Regions from separate parts of the Streptomyces sp. TM32 genome, predicted to be linked through region 2. Evidence: riboswitches for the same ligand, from Rfam matches in the RefSeq annotation. Region 2 holds a riboswitch; the other holds the start of a gene.
What was found. Region 2 has a riboswitch for cobalamin ahead of EST92_RS21515 (HoxN/HupN/NixA family nickel/cobalt transporter). Riboswitches for the same ligand answer to the same signal wherever they lie in the genome.
Positions count from the first base shown of each region.

Region 1: it holds a riboswitch for cobalamin, as region 2 does, so the genes downstream of both, EST92_RS16170 (prenyltransferase/squalene oxidase repeat-containing protein) here and EST92_RS21515 (HoxN/HupN/NixA family nickel/cobalt transporter) in region 2, are expected to answer to the same signal.

Region 1 is NZ_SDIG01000063.1:9,133-14,182, reverse strand. It holds gene EST92_RS16180 (aldehyde dehydrogenase) at 1-701, opposite strand, end outside; gene EST92_RS16175 (MBL fold metallo-hydrolase) at 900-1,970, shown strand; cobalamin riboswitch at 2,074-2,229, shown strand; gene EST92_RS16170 (prenyltransferase/squalene oxidase repeat-containing protein) at 2,393-3,712, shown strand; gene EST92_RS16165 (SCO2322 family protein) at 3,712-4,371, shown strand; gene EST92_RS16160 (CbiQ family ECF transporter T component) at 4,368-5,050, shown strand, end outside.
Region 2 is NZ_SDIG01000106.1:7,449-12,498, forward strand. It holds gene EST92_RS21505 (DoxX family protein) at 1-146, shown strand, start outside; gene EST92_RS21510 (VOC family protein) at 294-794, shown strand; gene EST92_RS21515 (HoxN/HupN/NixA family nickel/cobalt transporter) at 804-2,060, opposite strand; cobalamin riboswitch at 2,091-2,332, opposite strand; gene EST92_RS21520 (alpha/beta hydrolase) at 2,412-3,260, opposite strand; gene EST92_RS21525 (MarR family transcriptional regulator) at 3,257-3,952, opposite strand; gene EST92_RS21530 (hypothetical protein) at 4,079-4,507, shown strand; gene EST92_RS21535 (nucleoside/nucleotide kinase family protein) at 4,470-5,050, opposite strand, start outside.

The sequences.
Region 1 (5,050 bases), on a different contig from region 2:
GCCACCGAGCCGGTGAACGACACCTTGTCCACGCCCGGGTGCCCCACCAGGTACTCACTCACCTCGCGGTCGGCCGGCAGGATCGACAGCACGCCCGGCGGCAGCCCCGCCTCCAACGCGATCTCCGCGAGGAGGTACGCGTCCAGCGGCGTCTCCGGCGACACCTTCAGCACCACCGAGCACCCGGCCAGCAGGGCCGGCGCGAGCTTGGCCGCGGCGGTGAACTGCGGGACGTTCCACGGCACCACGGCCGCGACCACCCCGGCCGGCTCCCGCCGTACCAGCAGCGGACCCAGCACCCCGGCCCGCCGCTCCTCGAACGGGAAGTCCCGGGCCACCGTGAGCGCGGTGTCCCACACCAGCATCGCGGCCAGCGCCTGCACCATGACGCCGGAGGTGAACGGGGTGCCGTTCTCGGAGCTGATGACCCTGGCGAACTCCTCGCTGCGGGCCGCGAAGGCGTCCTTGATGCGGGTGACCACCGCGATCCGGTCCGCCAGCGGGGCGTTCGCCCACTCCCCGGACGCGAAGGACGTGCGGGCCGCGGCCACCGCCCGGTCGACGTCGGCCCGCGAGGCGTGCGGCACCCGGCCGATGACCCGCTCGGTGTGCGGCGAGACGACCTCGATGGTGTCCCGGCCGGCCGGATCGGCCCACGCCCCGCCCAGGTAGAGCTTTCCGTGCTCGACGAGGTCGCTCATCGCTGCCGCCTCCCGATGGTTCCTGACGCTGCATCAGAATCACTCAGCAGAACTGATATCAGTTCTACCGGGAGGAGTCCACGGCGCCGGCCGAATCCCCAAGGCGCGCACCCAGGGGCGCAGTTCCGGCCGCATTGAAACTCGTTCTAGTTATAGTGATGCGCGTGCCGGCGCACGGCGGACCGAGAGGGGACCGGGATGACGACGCAGGTGACCGACCACCGGGGCGGCGTGTGGAGCATCGCCGTCCCCATCCCGGACAACCCGCTCGGCCACACCCTCGTCCACCTCCTGGAGACCGACCGGGGGCCGGTGCTCATCGACACCGGCTGGGACGACCCGGACTCCTGGGACACCCTCGTCGCCGGCGTCGCCGCCTGCGGTTTCGCTCTCACCGACCTCCACGGCGTACTGATCACCCACCACCACCCCGACCACCACGGCCTCTCCGCCAAGGTGCGGGAGGCCTCCGGCGCCTGGCTCGCGATGCACGCCGCGGACACCGCCGTGGTCCGCCGCACCCGCGGGGCCACGTCGGACCAGTGGCTCGACCACCTCATCGCCAGGCTCGCGGCGGCGGGCGCGCCGGACGGCCATCTGGCGCCGCTGCGCACGGCCCGGGCCACCGGGGGCGGCCGGCGGATGCCCGGCATGCGGGCCGCGCTGCCGGACCGCGAGATCGGCCCCGGCGAGCTGCTCGATCTGCCGGGGCGCCGGCTGCGCGCGATCTGGACACCCGGGCACACCCCGGGCCATGTGTGTCTGCATCTGGAGGAGGAGCACCCCGCCCGGCGGACCCGCGGCTTCGGCCGGCTCTTCTCCGGTGACCACCTCCTGCCGGGCATCACTCCGCACATCGGCCTGTACGAGGACCCGGCCGGGAACTCGGGCGAGGCCGCCGACCCCCTGGGCGACTACCTCGACTCCCTCGAACGCGTCGGCCGGCTCGCCCCCGCCGAGGTGCTGCCCGCGCATCAGCACGCCTTCACCGACGCCGGCGGCCGCGTCCGCACGCTCCTGGCCCACCACGAGGAGCGGCTCGACCGGTTGCGGACGCTGCTGAGCGAACCCCGCACGCCCTGGCAGCTCGCCATGGCCATGGAGTGGAACCGCCCCTGGGAGCAGATCCCTTACGGCTCCCGCACCATCGCCGTCTCGGAGGCCGAGGCACATCTGCGCCGACTGGTGAAACTGGGTCATGCGGAGTGCGTGCCGGGCTCCGGCCCCGTGCAGTATCAGGCGGTGGACGGGGGCGGTGGCCGGGCGTAGGGGATGCGTCGTGGGTATCTGCGGGTTCGTCCTGTGTCCGTGCAGCTCGTACGCGGTGCGTCTCCGGCTCGTACGGGCGAGCGAATGCCGGGCGGGCCGCCGGTTAAGGTGTGCGGGACAACTTCATCCGTGTCCGATCGGGGGAAGCCGGTGGAAATCCGGCGCTGACCCGCAACCGTGAGGACGGCCCGTCCACGCCCCAGGCCGGCGCGGAGCGGCCGTACGAGCCGGAACACCCGAGGGGCACGACCAAGGCTCCCGCCACACCGGCCGTCCGCCCGCGGACGGCCGGTGCGCGGCACCGTCGAGGTATACGGAGCTGAGCCCGGTGCCACCGCGCCCGATCCCCGGATCGGTGCCCGGGTGGGCGGCCGAGCGCGGCTGCGTGGCCGCCGCGACCCGACCCGAGAGGCACCGACCCGATGGCCCCCACGGCTTCCCTGGCCCAGCAGGCCCCCGCGCCGCACTCCGGCGCCCCCTTGGCGCGCCGCGCCGCCACGGCGCTGGCGGCCGCGATGGTGCTGGGCGCGGCAGCCGCCCCTGCCGCGTACGCTGCCGCCCCTGCCGCTACCGCCGGTTCCCCGTCCGCCGCGGCCAAGAAGCTGCCCTCGGGTCTGTACGGCACCAAGGACCCGCAGTACGACGGGGTGTGGCGGCAGTCGCTCGCGCTGCTGGCGCAGCACACGGTGGGGGTGCGCCCGGCGACGTCGGCCGTGCGGTGGCTGGTCGGGCAGCAGTGCGCGGACGGCGCGTTCACCGCCTTCCGAGCCGAGCCGGGCAAGCCCTGTGCCGCCAAGACGATGCGGGACACCAACCAGACAGCCGCCGCGGTGCAGGCGCTGGCCGCGTTGGGCGGGCACGGCGCCAGCGTGGACAAGGCGGTGGGCTGGCTGAAGTCGGTGCAGAACGACGACGGCAGCTGGAGCTCGATGCCCGGCTCGCCCGGCGACGCCAACTCCACCTCCGTGGTCATCGGGGCGCTCGCGGCAGCCGGGCAGAAGCCGGCGTCGGTGACGTCGAAGAAGCACCGGACCCCCTACGACGGGCTGCTCACCTTCCGACTCGGGTGCGCGGGCAAGGAGGACGCGCACGGCGCGTTCACCTTCCAGCTCAAGGGCGCGGCTGCGAACGCCGACGCCACCGCGGCCGCCGCAACCGGCGTGCTCGGCAAGGGCTTTGTCGTCGCGCCCACCGGCCGCCGCGACCGGACCCCGGTCGCGCCGCCGGCCTGCAAGGACGGCAAGGACAAGGCGGGCAGGGTCTCCGCGACGCAGGCCGCGGACGGCGGCGCCGCCTATCTCGTCGCCCAGCTCGACAAGAACGGGCAGCACCTTCTGTCCGCGATGCCGGGCGCCGAGCCGCAGCCCGACGTCGGCAACACCGCGGACGCCGTGGTGGCGCTGGCGGCCGGCGGACACGGCGCCGAGGCCCGACGGCCGCTGGCCTGGCTTCAGAAGAACGCGACGGGCTGGGCGCGGCAGAACGGCCCCGCCGCGTACGCCCAGCTGGTGCTGGCCGCGCACGCCACCGGCAGCGACCCGCGCTCCTTCGGCGGCACCGACCTGGTCACCGCGCTCAACGCCACCGGCCCCGAGCCGGCCGCCGTCCCGGGCAAGCACTCCCAGGCCGCCGCCAAGGACGACGACGGCGGCGGCATGCCGTGGTGGATCATCGGCGTCGGCCTCGCCTTCGGCGCAGGCCTCGGTTTCCTGCTCAGCGGCCGCAAGAGGGGCGGGCACTGATGCGGCGCGCCACCCTCGCCGGCGCCGCGCTGCTGGCCGGCACGGTCACCGGTCTGGCCGCCGGGCCCGCCCAGGCCCAGGAGTACCGCTACTGGTCCGTCTGGGAGGGCAAGGGCAGTTCCTGGACGTACGCCACCGAGGGGCCGGGCACCCTGCGGCCGGCCGACGGTGCGGTCGCCGGGTTCCGCTTCGCCGTCGGCGCCGATTCCGCCGCGGCCGGCAAGCCCCGTACGGCGCCCGGTTTCGACGCGATCTGCCGGGCCACCCCCGCCGAGGAGGGCCGCAAACGGGTCGGCGTCGTCGTCGACTTCGGTACCGCGGCGGACGCGCCCGGCGGCGAGCGGCCACCGGCGTCGCGGACGGCGTGCGCCCAGGTGTCCGAGGACGCCTCGGCGGGCGAGGCGCTGGCGGCGGTCGCCCGGCCGCTGCGCTACGACGCGAGCGCCTTGCTGTGTGCCGTCGCCGGTTACCCGAAGGCGGGGTGCGCGGAGCGGGTGAACGACTCGAAGGGGGCACGGTCCGCGGCGTCGCCGGCCCCGGGCGCGGCGGCGGACGGCGGGGACGACGGCGGGCCGTCCACCGGGCTGTTCGGCGGCATCGCGGTCCTCGTGGTCCTGGGTGCGGCGGCCGGGTGGCAGCTCCGCCGCCGGCGCGGATGAGCGCCCCGCGGGCGACCCGTACCACCGCGCTGCCGGCCGGCGCCTGGTGGCTGTGGGCGCTCGGCCTGGCCACCGCGGCCTCCCGCACCACCGATCCGCTGCTGCTGGGGCTGCTGGTGGGGGTGGCCGGTCATGTCGTGGCGGCCCGCCGTACGGAGGCGCCCTGGGCCCGTTCGTACGGGGCGTTCGTCAAGCTCGGCCTGGTCGTGATCGCAGTCCGGCTGGTCTTCGCCTTCTTCCTGGGGTCGCCGATTCCCGGCACGCACACCCTGGTCACGCTGCCCGAAGTGCCGCTGCCCGACTGGGCGAAGGGAGTCCGGATCGGCGGCCGGGTCACCGCGGAGGGCATGGTCTTCGCCCTGTACGACGGGCTGAAACTGGCCACCCTTCTCATCTGTGTGGGCGCCGCCAATGCGCTCGCCCATCCGGCGCGGCTGCTGAAGTCGCTGCCCGGCGCGCTGTACGAGGTGGGCGTCGCGGTCGTCGTCGCGATGACGTTCGCCCCGAACCTGGTCGCCGACGTCCAGCGGCTGCGCGCCGCCCGCCGGCTGCGCGGCCGCCCCGACCGCGGGTTGCCGGCGCTCCTCCAGGTCGGCATGCCGGTGCTGGAGGGCGCGTTGGAGCGTTCGGTGGCGCTGGCCGCGGCCATGGACGCGCGGGGCTACGGCCGCAGCGCCGA
Region 2 (5,050 bases):
CGGCGGCCCTGGCGCTGACCGGGCCCGGCCGCTTGGCCGTTGACCGCTTCCTGCCCGGCCTGCGGGTCCACCGGCCGGCCCGCGGCGCGGCCGCGCTGGTGCTGGGGGTGGTCGTGGCGGGCGTGATGCTGGTGGTCCGGAAGTGACACCGGGCGGGGAGGGCAGGAACGGGTGCCGCCCCGGGCACGGCAGGAACAGGCGCCGTCTCGGGACAGGCAGGAACAGCGGAGCCGGAAACGGGGAGTGCGGCGGCACCACGGTGGTGCCGCGGCGGAAGAGCGGAGAGCAGGACCATGCCGGTACGACGTCTCAACCACGCGGTGCTCTACGTACGTGAGGTGGCGCGGTCCGTCGCCTTCTACACCGAGGCCCTCGGGCTGACGGTGGATGTCGAAGTGCCGGGGCGCGCCGCGTTTCTCAGCGCTCCCGGCTCACTCAACGATCATGACCTGGGGCTGTTCACGGTGGGGCCCGGGGCCCCCGGGCCCGAAGCCGGACGGGTCGGGCTCTACCACCTCGCCTGGGAGGTCGGCACGCTCGGCGAACTCGTCGCGGCGCGTGACCGGCTCGACGAGCGGGGCGCCCTGCTGGGAGCCAGTGACCATCTCGTCGCCAAGTCGCTGTACGCCAAGGACCCGGACGGCAACGAGTTCGAGGTGATGTGGCGGGTGCCGCGCGAGGACTGGCCCGGCCCGGACCAGCCTGACCGCCTGCTGCCGCTCGATCTGGCGGCGGCCCTGGAGCGCTGGGGGCCGGACCTGGAGACGGGGGCGGCGGCGGGGTCGGCTACCTGACGGGGTCGGCTACCTGAGGGGAGACCGGGGCGGGGCCGGATCGGACAGGCTCGGCCCCTGCCCCGCTGCGGGACTCGGGTCGAGCACCTCTTTGTCGAGCACCTCTTTCTCGGTAGCTGCCGTACCTGTCAGATCTGCCGTAAACCCCGGATCCGCCTGCTGTGCTTGCCGGGTCCGCTCCGTCCAGCGCTTCTCGACGCCCGACAGTCGCCAGTACGCCAGCGCCGCGGCCCACACGACCACGAACAGGCCGACGATGATGAAGCCGACGTTGTCGAGGTCGAGGCCGGATATCCAGCCGGTCAGCGGGTCGGTGAGGGCGAGCTTGTCGTGCAGCACCGTCACCAGTTCGATCGTGCCGATGAAGAAGGCGACGGCGATCGAGAGGCCGGTGATCGCGAGGTTGTAGTAGACCTTGCGCACCGGGTTGGAGAACGCCCACTGGTAGGCGAAGTTCATGAAGGTGCCGTCGAGGGTGTCGAACAGGCTCATTCCGGCGGCGAAGAGCAGCGGCAGACACAGCACCGCGTACCAGGGCAGACCGGCCGCGGCGCCGCTGCCCGCCATCACCATCAGGGTCACTTCGGTCGCGGTGTCGAAGCCGATCCCGAAGAGGAAGCCGAGCGGGAACATCTGGCCGGGGCGGGAGACGGAGCGGGTGAACCGCCCCAGGAAGCGGTTCATGAAGCCGCGTGAGTCGAGTTGCCGCTCCAGCTCGGCCTCGTCGTAGCGGCCGCTGCGCATCTCGCGGAAGACCCGCCACATCCCGGAGAGCGCGATGAGGTTGAGGGCGGCGATGAGGTAGAGGAACGACCCCGAGACGGTGGTCCCGACCGTGCCCAGGATCTGGTGCATGCGGGACTCGTCGTTGAGCAGGATGCCGGCGAGCTGCGCGCCGCCTGCCACGAGGGCGGCCATCACGACGACCACGCTGGAGTGGCCGAGCGCGAACCAGAAGCCGACCGAGACCGGCCGCTTGCCGTCGGCCATCAGCTTGCGGGTGGTGTTGTCGATGGCGGCGATGTGGTCGGCGTCGAAGGCGTGCCGCATGCCGAGGGTGTACGCGGTGATGCCCAGCCCGACGCCGAAGACCCGGCTGCCGACGGTGTAGTGGTGCGGGACCACCAGCAGGAAGAGCACGCCGAAGGCGACGACGTGCAGTCCGGCTATGACGGCCATCAGGCCCGCGGTGCGGACGGTGTCCTGCCGGCGCCAGCGGAAGGCGCCGGAGGCAGGGGTGTTCGGGGTATCGGTGGACAGGGCCATCCGGCGGTCACGCTCCAGCACCTCGTGGATCAGTTCGTGAAATGCCGTGGCCGGTCTCCTGGCTTGCGGGTACCTCCCTGCTCCTCAAGAGCTGGGGTGCGCGCGTCCGCCCCGCCTTCCCGGCCGCGGGCTGCGGTCAGTGGCGCCGCAGAGGCGTCATGCGTCTGCGGAAGGGGTGGAAACTCCCCGATCACAGTGGCGAGGGCCGCTCCGGACTGGGACCTCAAGGTCCGTCACCGGTCTTCCCGAGCACCACGGCCCAGCCACTCTAACCGCCGCGGGGGAGGGGTGCGGTCCGTGGTCCGGGTCCGGGGACGGGCGGGAGCGCCGTCCGCGGGAGAGGCTCGTCCGTCACAGGTCCAGGGAGCAGAGAAAGGTATGGAGTTCCTGGTCGAAGAGCGCGGTGTTCTCCAGATTGACCATATGGCCCGCGCCCGGTACCCGGACCCTGTGGGCGCCGGGGACGGACAGCGCGATCGCATGGGCGTTGGCGGAGATGTCGCGGCCGTCGAGATCGCCGTCGCACACGACCGTCGGTACCCGGATTTCCCCCAGCCGCCCGGCGGCTCCGACCTCAAGGGGCATCCCGCCCCCCGTCCCCTCGCCGTGCACCTCCACATTGGCCTCGGCCGAGGCGCGCATCCGCTCACGGAATCCCGGGTGCACCGCGGACGGTTCGCGGTGCGGTCCGTCCACCCACATCCGCAGGAAGTGCTCGATATAGCGCTCCACGCCGTCCGGTGCGCCGATCGCCGCCACCTGCTCCTTGATGTGCTCCAGGATGAAGGGGTCGGTGAAGGCGCGGCCGCTGATCCCGGGCGAGGCGAGTGCGAGAGCCGCCACCCGGTCCGGGTGGGCGAGGGCGGTGTCCAGCGCGACCCGGGCGCCGTGGGAGAGGCCGACGAGGACGGCGCGGGGCACGTCGAGGGCGTCGAGAAGCGCGCACAGGTCGTCGTGAGGGGCGTAGTCACCGGCCACGGTGGAGGACAGGCCGTGGCCGCGGAGGTCGTAACGGATCGCGCGCAGGCCGGAGTTCACCAGCCAGGCGAACTGCTCGTCCCACATGTGTTGGTCGAGCATCGCGCCGTGCAGCAGTACCACCGCGGGGCCCGAGCCCGCCGTCTCGTAGAAGAGTTCGCCCTCCTCGACCGGCACGAGGCCGTTGTCGATCTCGGACCAGGCGGTGATTCTGCGGGTCATTCTCTGAGCCGTCCTTTGTGCGTCGGATGGGGTGAGCTGGGCTGGATGCGGCTGGCGTCGGTATTGCCGCGACTGTCGGGTTCCTCCGGAGGAACGTGTGAGCCGTTCCCGAGGTGCCGGAATTCCTCACCGAGTCGGTCGAGTACGTGCAGCGCGGTGCGGAGGTCCTCGGCGGGTAGATCGGCCAGCCGCTGCCGCAGCTGCGCCGTCTCGAACGTCCGGATCCCGCGTATCGCCTCCGCGCCCTCGCTCGTGAGCTGGATCAGCGACGAGCGGCGGTGGGCGGGGTTGGGTGCCGTCACCGCCAGGCCCAGTTCGACGGCGTGGTTCACCCAGCGCTGCACCGGCTGCCGGTCGAGGTCCATCGCGCGCGCCAACTGCGGGACGGTCCGCGGACCGTCGGCGTGCAGCGCGTCCAGTAGTGCGTGTTCGCCGGCGGTCAGGCCCGTGCCGGACAGTTCGCGTTCCACCACGCGCACGACCGTGCGGTGCAGTGGCCACAGGCGCCGGATGACGCCGTACAGCAGCTCGTCGTCGGGCGCCGGTGCTCCGCCGTTGTCGCCGTTGTCGCCGTGGCCGTGGCCACGGCTGTCGCTGTCGCGCTCGATGGTGCTCATGGACATGGACTCCCCCTCGATGACGCTGTCGCTGCTCAATCTCTCCCCCAATGCATCCCCCTCGATGACACTCATAGTGTCATGGTGACACCTGTGATGTCGTTTGGGAAGGGGGTTGCCGCGGAAAGGAGTTGGAGGGGACAACGAGTCTGACGGGGCTCGTGTGACCGGCGACCGGTGAGTGAGGAAGGCGGACGGTGGATGAAGGTCTCTTTGTTGCGTGCGGTCGGGGTGGCCACGGCGGCGTACGGGGTGGCGGTGGCCGCGGCGCCCGGTCTGCTGGCGCGGCCCTCGGGGCTGGTCGATGCCGCGGGGCGGACCGCGCCGGCGACCCGGATCTCGCTGCGTCCGCTGGCCTGGCGGGACGCGGTGAGCGGGCTGGCGCTGGCGCTGGCTCCGGAAGGGCCGGCGCTGCGCACCGCCGCATATGTGCGGATCGCCGCCGACTTGGGGGATGCCGCGCTGCTCGGCGCGACGCTGCCGGGGCGCGGCCGCCGGGCGGTGGCGGTGGCGGTGTCCGTGGGCTGGGGCGCCCTGTCGGTGGCCGGGCTGCTCGCCGACGAGCAGCAGCAAGGAGGCCGGGAGCAGGGGCCTATGCGCCTTCGGGGGACGGAGCCTCGTCGGGTGTGAAGCGGATGACGAGGTCGGCGCGCTCGCGGGTGGCCGCCACGACACGGGCGTTGGCCTCGTCCGAGGTGAGCACGAACCGCTCGGCGTCGGCACGCGGGCGTCCGAAGCGCTCATGGCGGTCGATCAGCCGCCGGATCCGCTCTGCGCCGTCCAGCTCCACGTACCAGACCTCGTCGAGCAGCGCGCGCATCCGCGACCAGGGGGCGGACTCGAGCAGGAGGTAATTGCCCTCGGTGACGATGAGCGGAATGTGGGGTGCGACGGGGATGCTGCCGGCGACCGGCTCCTCGATACGGCGGTCGAAGGCCGGGGCGTAGACGGAGGTGTCCGGTTCGGGGGAGCGCAGACGGGCCAGGAGCGCCGCGTAGCCCGCGGGGTCGAAGGTGTCCGGTGCGCCCTTGCGGTCCCCGCGGCCCAAACGGCGCAACTCCGCCTCGGCGAGATGGAAGCCGTCCATCGGCACCAGCGCCGCCTGCCCGGCCAGGTCGGCCACGAGATGGGCGGCGAGGGTGGACTTCCCGGCCCCCGGCGGGCCGGTGATGC